Regions from separate parts of the Bradyrhizobium sp. LCT2 genome, predicted to be linked through region 3. Evidence: riboswitches for the same ligand, from Rfam matches in the RefSeq annotation. Region 3 holds a riboswitch; each other region holds the start of a gene.

Region 1 (3,987 bases), 1.2 Mb from region 3:
GACGACTTTCAGAGTCTCGACATCGACATTGGTTCCCGTCGCGCGGGATATTGCTCTTGCCAGTGCAGCAATCATCGCCAGCTCCGAAGCGGGCCGCGCGGAAGCGAGGCCTCACTTCATCTAGCGTTACTCGGCGCATTCGCGTGTGAAGCAGATTACAGGTGATCCCGCTGCACCCAGCCCGTTGCAATCGCGCTCGCCCAGGTGAGCATTCCCCTGGCCCGCGCCAATGCTGCCATGGCCGTGGTGTCGTAGGCCACGTAGCGGAGCGTCGCGGACCAGCCTCTGTTGGCATGCTCCAGAATTGCGTAACACGCATGAGGGGTGCCGACCTCGACCACGTAGGGAACGGGCATCTTCCCGTCGTAACCGGGCAATCCAACGCTGCCGGGATTGACGACCAGCCGGCCATCCTTCAGACGCACCACGCGCGGAATGTGCGTGTGTGCGCACAGGATGATCTCGGCGTCGATCCCCTCGGCGCCGGCCTCAATAGAATCAATCCGGCTCGGACGCGGGCAGCCGTCGCCCGCGATGTGGTCGAGCCAGAACGCAGCATCATTCCCTGGCGATCCATGGCACAGGAACGCCCGCCCCCTATACATGAGCGTGGACGGCATGCTTGCCATCCACTCGAAATGCTTGCGTTCGAGCTCTCGGAAATCGCTGCGCGCCGATGTGCCGGCCTGCCACAGCTCCACGAGAATGCGGTCCTGATCGCCCTTGATGGACGGAAAGCCTCGCTCCATCAGCAGGTCAGCCGTTCGGGCCGCTTCGAGCGGACCGCTAACATGGTCGCCCAGGTTCACGACCTCGTTGATGCCGAGCGCAGCAATGTCCGCAAGGACGGCTTCGAGCGCCGGACGATTTCCGTGCACATCCGCGATGGCAGCAAATTTCACTTGGCCTCTCCATTCGAGATGGCCGACGATTCACCCAATGCGGGACGATGCAGGGATAGCGGGTCTCTTTAGCTGCATTTTTAGAAGCGCCCGCAAGCTGAGGATCAAATCGGCGCTGGACGAACGCTTACATGACCAAGGTGCTGCGATCAACCGATCTTCGCTCGCGCGGCCGGAGCCTGCGGCGCGCCGCGTTGGGCCGACAGCTCCGCCCACAGGCGGGAGCGCACGCCTTCATTGAGAGGCACAATGTGGAACGGCTGGCCGAAGATTGCGAGCGGCTCCTTGGCCGGCTCGAACCGCGGCCAGGCTTCCGCGATGTCGGGCGCGCCGGATGTGACGAAGCGCAGCACGCTTGCCTGAAACCGCGCGGCGACCTCGATATCCTCGGGCGTCATCGGCCCGCCCTTGCGCTTCAGGATCGGGCGGTCGATGAAATCCGGCGGGTGCGCCCAGAGGCAGGCATTGTCGGCACCGTGGGTCGGCCCCTGCGACAGGAACGGCTCCAGCGCCGGGCGATGGTCGAACCGGCTCAGCCACACCGCGCCGCCAGCCGCGGCATGAAGCCGCGCAAGATCTGCCATGGGGCGATGCCAGAACGCGTCGGACAGCAGCGCCTCGTACGGATCCTCGTCGACGCGCGCTGTGGCGCGGTAATACGCCAGCAGACGTTGCCAGCCGGCATCGCCGACTGCGGCGCGCACTTGTCGTTCGGTGGTGCGGATCATCGCGGCCGGCGGCGTGCTCTTCAGGAACATCACCATCTCGTCGCGGCAGGAGCCGAGCCAGAGCGGAATGTCGCGCAAGGTTCCTTCGGCGAAGACGTCCCGCGGCTCGCGCGGAATCACGATTCCGTCGAGCACCGGGCCGAACACGGTGCCTTGTTCGGTCTCGTCCGCAAGCCTGCGACTGACGCGCTCCACCGCCGCGAAGAGCTTTGGCAGTGGCAAAGAGGCAATCGCGGTTGGGTCGTGCGCTAATTCGAGCTCGGCAAGCACGCGGCGTGCAACGTCGTCGGCATGATCGGCGCTCATGATGTTCCGCCCGGGCGCGCTGAGCGCGAGGGCGCGAATGAACTTGCCTCTGGCCTGCGGCAGGGTTGCGAGCGCGATCACCATCGAGGCGCCGGCCGACTGGCCGGACAGCGTGATCGCGTCAGGATCGCCGCCGAAATCCGCGATATTGGCGCGCACCCAGTCGAGGGCGGCGAGCGAATCCGAGATCGCGAGGTTGTTGGCCTCGCCGAGCCCAAGGCGATGCAATTGCAGGAATCCGAGCGGGCCGAGCCGGTAGTTGATGGTGACGATCACCGCCGGACCGTGCGCGGCGAGGAATGCGCCGTCATAGTCGGCGCCGCCGCCGGTGACGAAGGCGCCGCCATGGATGAAGACCAGCACCGGCAGCGGCCGATCGGCCTCTGCCGGCGTCCAGATGTTCAGGCTGAGACAGGCAGCCTCGTCCGCATGATCGAGATGGCCCGGCTGCGGCGCGTAAGCACCGTAGCCCGTGCAGCGGAGCGGCTCCGTCCACGCTTTCGGCGGCATTGCCTTGGCAAAGCGCGGCGCGGTTGCGAACGGCACGCCCTTGAAGGCACGCATACCGGCCTGCGTGGTGCCGACGACGGGGCCACTCGTGGTCTGAACTGCGCTGGTCAGCATGCGTGCCTCGTCTTCACTCAAGCGCGCCGCTTGCCGAGATCGGCGATGTCGACGGTGTGGGTTTCGCGCGCCGTCGCCGCAGCGGCTGCCGAGATCACGCAGCAGCAGGCGACGAAGATCGCGACGGGGATCCAGCCGTTCGGCCCCTCCCCGACCAGGCTCGCGCTCACCAGCGGCGTGAAGCCGGCGACGAGAAAGCCGAGCTGCGTGCCGATCGCGGTGCCGGAATAGCGCACGCGCGCCTCGAACATCTCGGCGTAGAACGACGGCCAGATCGCGTTCGGCGCGGCGTAGACGATGCCGGACAGGATCATCGCGGCGGCGAAGATCGCGATCGTGTTGCCTGACGTCACCAGCATGAAGTACGGGAACAGCAGCACCGCGCAGCCGAGCACGCCGCCGATGAACACCGGCTTGCGGCCGATCTTGTCGGCGAGCAGGGCCCAGAGCGGCTGGGTGAGCAGCGCCGTGACGTTGCCGAGCACGCCGGCCCACAGCATGGTCGGGCGCGCGACGCCGAACTTGCTGGTGGCATAGCCGAGTGCGAACACGGCGGTCATCGTGCTCACGGTCGCGATCAGCGCGCAGACGATGACGCGCAGCACGTCGGGCCAGTAGTCGCGCAGCAGGGCGACGACGGGGAAGCGCGCAACTTGCGCCTTGCCCTTGATGTCTTCGAACACGGGCGTTTCCGGCATGGTCCGCCGCACCAGGTAGGCGACCAGCAGCACCAGAGCGGAAAGCAGGAACGGAACGCGCCAGCCCCAGCTCAGAAGCTGGTCCTCCGGCAGGCTCGATACCGGAATGAATACCAGCGTCGCCAGGATCGCACCGGCCTGGGTGCCGCTCAGGGTCCAGCTCGTGAAGAAGGCGCGGTTGGAGTTGGCCGAATGCTCCAGCGTCAGCGAGTTCGCCCCGCTCTGCTCGCCGGCGGCCGAGAGGCCCTGTAACAGGCGAAGCAGCGTCAGGATGACGGGCGCGGCATTGCCGATCGCCTTGGCATCCGGCAACACGCCGATCGCAAGCGTCGAGCCACCCATCAGTACCAGTGTGAACAGCAGCACCGTCTTGCGACCAATGCGGTCGCCGAAATGGCCGAGGATGACGGCGCCGACGGGGCGCGCGATGTAGCCGATGCCGAAGCTGAGGAGCGCGAGCAGCGTCCCGGTCGAGGGATCGACATTGGCGAAGAACACTTTTGGAAAGATCAGCGCGGCCGCGGTGCCGTAGATGAAGAAGTCGTAGTATTCGAGCATGCTGCCGACGAAGCTGACCAGCGCGGCGCGCTTCGGCAGCTTGCCCGGTGTTGCCTCCGCTGCGGATGACGCGTGCAGCGATGCGGTTGACGTCAACGTCATTGCAAGTCCTCCCCATGTGTCCGGTGCGGCTCGCGTCAGGCGGTCCGCCGCGCGCGCGTTTTGTGGTTC
Region 2 (3,987 bases), 2.1 Mb from region 3:
CCATCTTGACGTTGATCTCGTCGCAGAGCTCGACGAAATCCTTGATGGTGCAGAAGTGGATGTTGGCGGTGTCGTACCAGGTCGCGGGCAGGTTCTCGGTGCGCGGCATGTGGCCGCCGATCAGGAGCTGGAGCCGCATCTTCCAGAAGCCGAAGTTCGGGAACGAGACGATGGCGCGGCGGCCGATGCGCAGGAGATTTTCCAGCACCACACGCGGCTGCCGCGTCGCCTGGAGCGTCTGCGACAGGATCACGTAGTCGAAGGCATCATCGGGATAGTTCACGAGGTCGGTATCGGCGTCGCCCTGCACCACCGCGAGGCCCTTGGCGACGCAGCGGTTGACGCCCTCGCGCGACAATTCGATGCCGCGGCCGTCGATGCCGCGGGTCTCCAGAAGCTGGAGCAGATCACCGTCGCCGCAGCCGACATCGAGCACCTTGGAGCCCGGCTTGACCATCTCGGCGACGAGCAGATGGTCGGCGCGAAAATGACCGGACTGTTCCGCGCTAAGGCCGCCCAGCGGCAGCACTTCCTGCACTGACATCCTAGCCACCCCTGCCGTTGAGTCCGCGCGCCTTGCCGGCCGATTCCAGGAAGGCGCGGGCAATGTCGAAGAATTCGGGCACGTCGAGCAGGAAGGCGTCATGGCCGCGATCGGTCTCGATCTCGGCGAACGATACCCGCGCGCTCGACGCATTCAGCGCATGCACCAACGCGCGCGATTCCGAGGTCGGGAACAGCCAGTCGCTGGTGAAGGAGACCACGCAGAAGCGCGTCTTGATGCCCGCGAACGCCTTCGCCAGCACGCCGCCATGGTCGCCGGCGATGTCGAAATAGTCCATCGCGCGCGTCAGATAGAGATAGGAGTTGGCGTCGAAGCGCTCGACAAAGGACGAGCCCTGGTAGCGCAGATAGGACTCGACCTGGAAGTCGGCGTCGAACGAGAAGGTCGGCAGGTCGCGGTCCTGCATGCGCCGGCCGAACTTGCGATGCAGCGCCGCGTCGGAGAGATAGGTGATGTGCGCCGCCATCCGTGCGACCGCAAGGCCGCGATGCGGATGGATGCCGCGATCGGCGTAGCCGCCATTGTGCCAGTCGGGATCGGCCATCACAGCCTGGCGACCGAGCTCGTGAAAGGCGATGTTCTGCGCCGAGTGCCGCGTCGAGCAGGCAATTGCCAGCGCGGAATACACGCGCTCGGGGTAGGCCGCCGTCCATTGCAGCACCTGCATGCCGCCCATCGAGCCGCCGACCACCGCGAACAGCGTGTCGATGCCGAGCCGGTCGATCAGCATCGCCTGCGCGCGAACCATGTCAGGGATGGTGATGACCGGGAAATCCAGGCCCCACACTTTGCCGGTCGCGGGATTGATCGAGGCCGGCCCGGTCGAGCCCATGCAGCCACCGATCACATTGGCGCAGATGATGAAGTATTGGCTCGGATCGAGCGGACGGCCCGCACCGACGAGGGTTTCCCACCAGCCGGGCTTGCCGGTGACGGGGTGCACATTGGCGACATGCTGGTCGCCGGTCAGCGCATGGCAGATCAGGATCGCGTTGGAGCGATCGGCGTTGAGCTCGCCATAGGTCTGGTAGGCGATCTGGAACGGGGTGAGATCTATGCCGCAGTCGAGCGGCAACGGCTGATCAGCGCCGAAATGCGCGACGAGCGAGCTCGGATGATCCACCTCATGCGACCGCTCATCGGCACTGATCGCGGGACTGGATATCGACGTGACGCCAACCATCTGACCATCGACCTCGTTTGCGATCCGACTTCAGACCGCTACTTGCATCAGGCCATAAAAAACCCGGCCTGAACGATAGGTTCGGCCGGGATCGGAAGCGTCCCCGGCCTGTTTAGCGAGTTTTTTAACGTGGCTGCAAGCCGGCCGGCTCAAATGACCACGGAACAGGCAAAACTTAACGGCTTGGACGGTTTTCGTCAAGATACGGTCCTGATTGACCAAATTCGTCCCCGTCGCGTCAGCCGAAAAGGCCCGATTTCCCTTTGCATTTCTCTTTGCTTTCGCCGCTCCGACTGCCTAATCAAGACATCGACCGCGGCGGGTCCGACCTGATGGACCCGCATTGGAACGCCTCTCAACAGCACTTGCCAGATATGTCCCAACGTCCGCCCGCGCCACCATCGTTGCAGGAATTGCGCAAGGAGATCGACGCGATCGACGAGGGCATGCATCGCCTCCTGATGCAGCGCGGCGACATCATCGACCGCCTGATCCAGGTGAAGCAGACCCAGGAGGTGGGCTCGGCGTTCCGGCCTGCGCGCGAGGCCGACATGATGCGGCGGATCGTGGAGCGCCATCGCGGCATCCTGCCGCTCGACACGGTCGAGAGCATCTGGCGCGTCATCATCGCGACGTTCACTTACGTGCAGGCGCCGTTCGCGGTGCATGCCGACATCTCGGTGAGCGAGCCCGCGATGCGCGATTCCGTGCGATTCCATTTCGGCTTCACCGTGCCTTACGTCGCGCATTTCAGCGCGCAGGCCGCGGTCGAGGCGGTCGCGAAATCCAAGGGCGATCTGGCGCTGGTCTCGGCGACTTCCAGCCGCACCCCGTGGTGGCTGGAGCTGGAAGCAGAAGGCGCACCGAAGATCATCGCGCGGCTGCCCTTCGTCGAGCGTGCCGACCATCCGGCCGCGCTGCCCGTGTTCGCGATCTCGCGCGTCGCCGACAGTGCCCTGGTGACGGAGGTGGAGACTTTCAGCGTGCGCGTCTCGGGGTGGAATGCCGAGATCGCGCGGGCGCTGTCGCCGCTCGCCGACATCGTGGCGGTGCCCGATACCGCCTTCGATGGCGCCGCGCTGCTGGTCTCGGTCACGAGCGCGAGCAGCATCGACAAGATCAAGGCTGCCCTGATCGAGGCGGGGGCCTCGGTGCGCTCCACGGCCCTCGTCGGCAGCCACGCGACGCGCTATACGGTGCCCCCGACCGGGTCGAAATCGTAAGTTACGAGCCGCCTGCCATTCCGGAGTTGAAGATGTCCCGCCCCGTGCCGAACCCCGGCATTCTCGATATTGCGCCCTACACGCCCGGCAAGAGCCCGGTGCCGGAGCCGGGCCGCAAGGTGTTCAAGCTCTCGGCCAACGAGACGCCGTTCGGCCCCTCACCCAAGGCGATCGAGGCCTTCAAGAAGGTGGCTGATCATCTGGAAGACTATCCGGAAGGCACCTCGCGAGTGCTGCGCGAAGCCATCGGCCGCAGCTTCGGCCTCGACCCCAACCGCATCATCTGCGGCGCCGGCTCGGACGAGATCCTCAACCTGCTCGCCCACACCTTTCTCGGCCAGGGCGACGAGGCGATCTCGACCACGCACGGCTTCCTGGTCTACCCGATCGCCACCATGGCAGTCGGCGCCAAGAACGTCATTGCACAGGAGAAGAATCTCACCTGCGACGTCGACGCCATCCTCAAGGCTGTGACGCCGAAGACGAAGCTGGTGTGGCTCGCCAATCCGAACAACCCGACTGGCACCTATATTCCGTTCGACGAGGTCAAGCGCCTGCGCGCCGGCCTGCCCTCGCACGTGCTGCTGGTGCTGGACGCCGCCTATTGCGACTACGTCTCGCGCAACGATTACGAGATGGGCATCGAGCTCGTCGCCACCACCGAGAACACCGTGGTGACGCACACCTTCTCCAAGATCCACGGCCTCGCCGCGCTGCGCATCGGCTGGATGTTCGGGCCCGAGCACATCATCGACGCGGTCAACCGCATCCGCGGTCCGTTCAACGTGTCGACGCCGGCAATGTACGCCGCGGTCGCCGCGATCGAGGACACCGCGCATCAGGCGATGTCGAAGCAGTTCACCGAGACCTGGCGCAACTGGCTGACCGAAGAGATCGGCAAGCTCGACCTGAAGGTGACGCCGAGCGTCGCCAATTTCGTGCTGATCCACTTCCCGACCGACAGGGGCAGGACCTCGGACGACGCCGACGCCTTCCTCACGAAGCGAGGCCTCGTG
Region 3 (3,987 bases):
CCGCATGCTCCAGCCCCGCGGAGAAGCGGATGAAGCCCTCGCTGATGCCGAGCGCGGCGCGGTCTTCCGGCTTCAGGCGCTGATGCGTCGTGGTTGCCGGATGGGTGACGAGGCTCTTGGCGTCGCCGAGATTGTTCGAGATCTTCGCAAGCTTGAGCTCGTTGAGCACGCGGAACGCGGCCGCCTTGCCGCCCTTGACCTCGAAGCCGACCAGCGTCGAGCCGCCGCGCATCTGCTTCTTCACCAGCGCTGCCTGCGGATGATCGGCGCGGCCGGGATAGATCAATCGCGAGATCTTCGGATGGCCGGCCAGCACTTCCGCAACGCGTGCCGCGGTGTCGGTCTGCGCGCGCACGCGCACGGCCAGCGTCTCCAGGCCCTTGAGCAAGACCCAGGCGTTGAACGGCGAGATCGACGGCCCGGTCTGGCGCATGAAATTGTGGAGGTGCTCGGCGACGAAGGCTTCCGACGACAGGATGATGCCGCCGAGGCAGCGGCCCTGGCCGTCGATGTGCTTGGTCGCGGAATAGACCACGACGTCGGCGCCGAGCGCGAGCGGGCTCTGCCAGATCGGCGTCGCAAACACGTTGTCGACGACGAGCCGCGCGCCGCCCTTGTGCGCGATCTCGGCGATGCCGGGGATGTCGAGCACGTCGAGCGTCGGATTGGTCGGGCTCTCCAGGAAGAACGTCTTGGTGTTCGGCCGCAAGGCCCGCTGCCACTGGTCGAGATCGAGGCCGTCGACCAGCGTGGTCTCGATGCCGTAGCGCGGCAACAGATCCTGAATGACGTAGAGGCACGAGCCGAACAGCGCGCGGGAGGCGACCACGTGGTCGCCGGTCTTCAGCGGCGCCAGGATCGCGGTCGTCACCGCGGCCATGCCGGTCGCCGCCGAACGCGCCGCTTCGGCGCCTTCTAGCTCGATCATGCGGCGCTCGAACATCGAGATGGTCGGGTTCGAATAACGCGAATAGATGAAGCCGGGATCCTCGCCCTTGAACCGCGCCTCGCACTCCTCGGCGCTGTTGTAGACGTAGCCCTGGGTCAGGAACAGCGCCTCCGACGTCTCGCCGAATTGCGAGCGCAGGGTGCCGGAATGGACCAGGCGGGTTTCGGGACGGTAAGTGGCAGGCGACTTCGACATAGGTACCTCCGACATGACCGTCTCGTCGAAAACGGTCACAAAAAAACCGGCCTGGATATATCCACGGGCCGGGATCACAGAGGTCCCCGGCCTGTTTAGCGACTTATTTAACGTGGCTGCAAGCCGGCCGGCTCAAATCACCACGGGATAAGTGATGCTCATATTCCGCAATGGCCTTTCCGTCAAGGCGTCCATCGGATAGCCGTAAAAGGCTAGTATTTCCCGCACGTCCGGATGCGTTTGACCCCTGACGAGGACCCCCGGTTGAGCTTCACGATCGCCGCCGACGCCAATGGTATCCTGCCCGACCGCATGATCGCGGCGATGGCGGAGGCGGGCCTCATCCTGCCCGCATACGATTTCGTCGAAAGCCAGATCCAGCCGGCGAGCCTCGACCTCCGCCTCGGTGACATCGCCTATCGCGTCCGCGCCAGCTTCCTGCCTGGTCCCGGCGCCACGGTGGCCGAGCGCATCGACGAATTGAAGCTGCACGAGTTCAGCCTTGCCGACGGCGCGGTGCTGGAAACCAACTGCGTCTACATCGTGCCGCTGCTCGAGAGCCTGGCGCTGCCGCCGGAGATCGTCGCGGCTGCGAACCCCAAGAGCTCCACCGGCCGCCTCGATGTCTTCACCCGCGTGATCGCCGACGGTACCCGCCGCTTCGACATGATCGGTGCCGGCTATCACGGCCCGCTCTATGCCGAGATCAGCCCGAAGACATTTCCGGTCCTGGTGCGCGAGGGCTCGCGCCTGTCGCAGGTGCGCTTCCGCACCGGTGACGCCATCCTCAATGCCGACGAGCTCGATGCGCTGCATGCGTCCGAGCGCCTCGTCGACATCGACGATGCCGATCTGTCCGGCGGCGTCGCCGTCTCCGTCGATCTCTCCGGCGAGAAGGCGAGCGGCTTCGTCGGCTACCGCGCCAAGCGCCACACCGGCGTCGTCGACGTCGATCGCCGCTCCGGCTATTCCGTCGAGGACTTCTGGGAGCCGATCTCGGCCCGGCCCGACGGCAGCCTGATCCTCGATCCCGGCGAGTTCTACATCCTCGCCTCGAAAGAGGCCGTGCAGGTGCCACCCGACTTTGCAGCCGAGATGGTGCCGTTCGATCCGCTGGTCGGCGAATTCCGCGTGCACTATGCCGGCTTCTTCGATCCCGGCTTCGGCTATGCCGGTGCCGGCGGGTTGGGATCGCGCGCCGTGCTGGAGGTGCGCTCGCGCGAGGTGCCGTTCATCCTCGAGCACGGCCAGATCGTCGGCCGCCTCGTCTACGAGAAGATGCTCGCCCGCCCCGACGCGATGTACGGGCAGCGCATCGGCTCGAACTACCAGGCGCAGGGATTGAAGCTCTCGAAACATTTTCGGGTGTAGCGACATCTCCAACTGTCATGCCCCGGCTCGACCGGGGCATCCAGTACGCCGCGGCGTCTCGATTCAATCATAACTGCCTCTGGAATACTGGATCGCCCGGTCTTCGCCGGGCGATGACACCGAGTCTGTGGCTGGTTGCGCCGCCCCAGCCGCGATGACACACTCCCGTAAAACAACAAGCCGGGAGCGAACATGACCGCCGCAGCTGACTCCGCGCAGGAAGCCCAATGGAAGCGCTGGCGCGCGGTCGCCGATCTCTATCACGCCTATTTCACCGGCCTTATCCTCACCGTTGTCACGCGGCGCGGCACCGCGGATGCCGCGGAGTTCGTCTTCCGCGTGTTCCGCCGCCAGCAGCAGGAGCGTTTCCTGCCGGGGCTTGAGAAGCTCGGCCTCAGCCATCTGCCGCCGGCGGTCGCTGCTGCGCAATATCACTACCTCTCCAACTGGATCGGCGGCGTGCATGTCGAATACATGTACGAGAGCGACACCAAGGCCTGGATCCGCTATCCGCCGCCGCGCTGGATCTGGAAGGGCACCGCGATCTGCGGCGTGCCGGGCGAGGTCTCGCGCGCGATGCTGCGCGGCTGGCACGCCAACAACGGGGTTGCGCTCGGAGATCTTCGCCTCGGCTTCGTCTGCACCAAGCAGAGCGTCGACGGCCAGGACGGGCTCGAAGGCTATTATCATCAATACGACCATCCGCTCGAACTCGACCAGCGCCTGGTGTTCGCGCGGCATCTGGAAGCGCCGCTGTTCGATGCGAAGGCCGCGCCGGCGCTGCCGGTCGCGAGCTGGCCGAAGCCGCGGCTTGAAAAAGCCTATCGCAACTATGCGATGGAATATGTCCGCACCGCCGCGCCCGTGATGGTGCAGCTGTTCGGCCCGGAGGACGCCGGTTATCTGCTGCATCTCACCGGCAAGCTGATCGGGATGCAGTATTTCGACGAGGCCGCGGCCGCACTCGCGACGAGCCGCGGCGGCGCGAGGGAATTCGCATCGTTCCTGAACGCGCTGTTCGCTGCGCAGGATGATGCCGCCGAGACGGCGCAGTCCGAAGGCGCCTTCGAAATCCGACAGCAGAGCTGGAAGCTGATGGACGACGTCGCTGACTATCATCGTGCCTGCGCCAAGGTGCTGGAGGGATTGTTCGAGGGATTGGCTGCCGGCTGCGGCCGGCATATCGGCGTCCACATGCTCCCGGCCGCAGGCGGCCGTCCGCCGCTGGTCTGGACGATCGCGTAATTCCACCCACTGAAATGCGCTGCCGCAGGGCACGCCTGCATCAGGCGCAGGAGGAATCGGCAATTGCCGTGCTAACAAGCCTCTCGCCGCGCTTTCTGCGCGAAGAAATTCATTGGCACACCTAGTCATTGCCGCGCCGCAAATGGCGCTCGTGCCCGGGAGAGGACATGTCCGACATCGCCGAAATCCCGGTCGATGAACAAGAGCGCCCGCTGCCGCCGCCTCCG

What was found. A riboswitch is a leader RNA that binds a small molecule or an ion and turns the genes downstream of it on or off. The one in region 3 is predicted to bind S-adenosylmethionine.
Region 1: another riboswitch for S-adenosylmethionine. It lies ahead of EI171_RS13535 (metallophosphoesterase); the one in region 3 lies ahead of EI171_RS07955 (O-succinylhomoserine sulfhydrylase).
Region 2: another riboswitch for S-adenosylmethionine. It lies ahead of EI171_RS41780 (homoserine O-acetyltransferase); the one in region 3 lies ahead of EI171_RS07955 (O-succinylhomoserine sulfhydrylase).

The regions. Positions count from the first base shown of each region.
Region 1 is NZ_CP034432.1:2,752,450-2,756,436, reverse strand. Features, by position in the region: gene EI171_RS44735 (hypothetical protein) at 1-75, opposite strand, end outside; gene EI171_RS13535 (metallophosphoesterase) at 156-902, opposite strand; SAM riboswitch at 950-1,028, opposite strand; gene EI171_RS13530 (carboxylesterase/lipase family protein) at 1,052-2,560, opposite strand; gene EI171_RS13525 (MFS transporter) at 2,578-3,918, opposite strand.
Region 2 is NZ_CP034432.1:8,849,559-8,853,545, forward strand. Features, by position in the region: gene metW (methionine biosynthesis protein MetW) at 1-544, opposite strand, end outside; gene EI171_RS41780 (homoserine O-acetyltransferase) at 546-1,748, opposite strand; SAM riboswitch at 1,840-1,919, opposite strand; gene EI171_RS41785 (chorismate mutase) at 2,123-2,971, shown strand; gene hisC (histidinol-phosphate transaminase) at 3,004-3,987, shown strand, end outside.
Region 3 is NZ_CP034432.1:1,555,105-1,559,091, forward strand. Features, by position in the region: gene EI171_RS07955 (O-succinylhomoserine sulfhydrylase) at 1-1,144, opposite strand, end outside; SAM riboswitch at 1,219-1,298, opposite strand; gene EI171_RS07960 (2'-deoxycytidine 5'-triphosphate deaminase) at 1,379-2,515, shown strand; gene EI171_RS07965 (hypothetical protein) at 2,708-3,760, shown strand; gene EI171_RS07970 (MATE family efflux transporter) at 3,928-3,987, shown strand, end outside.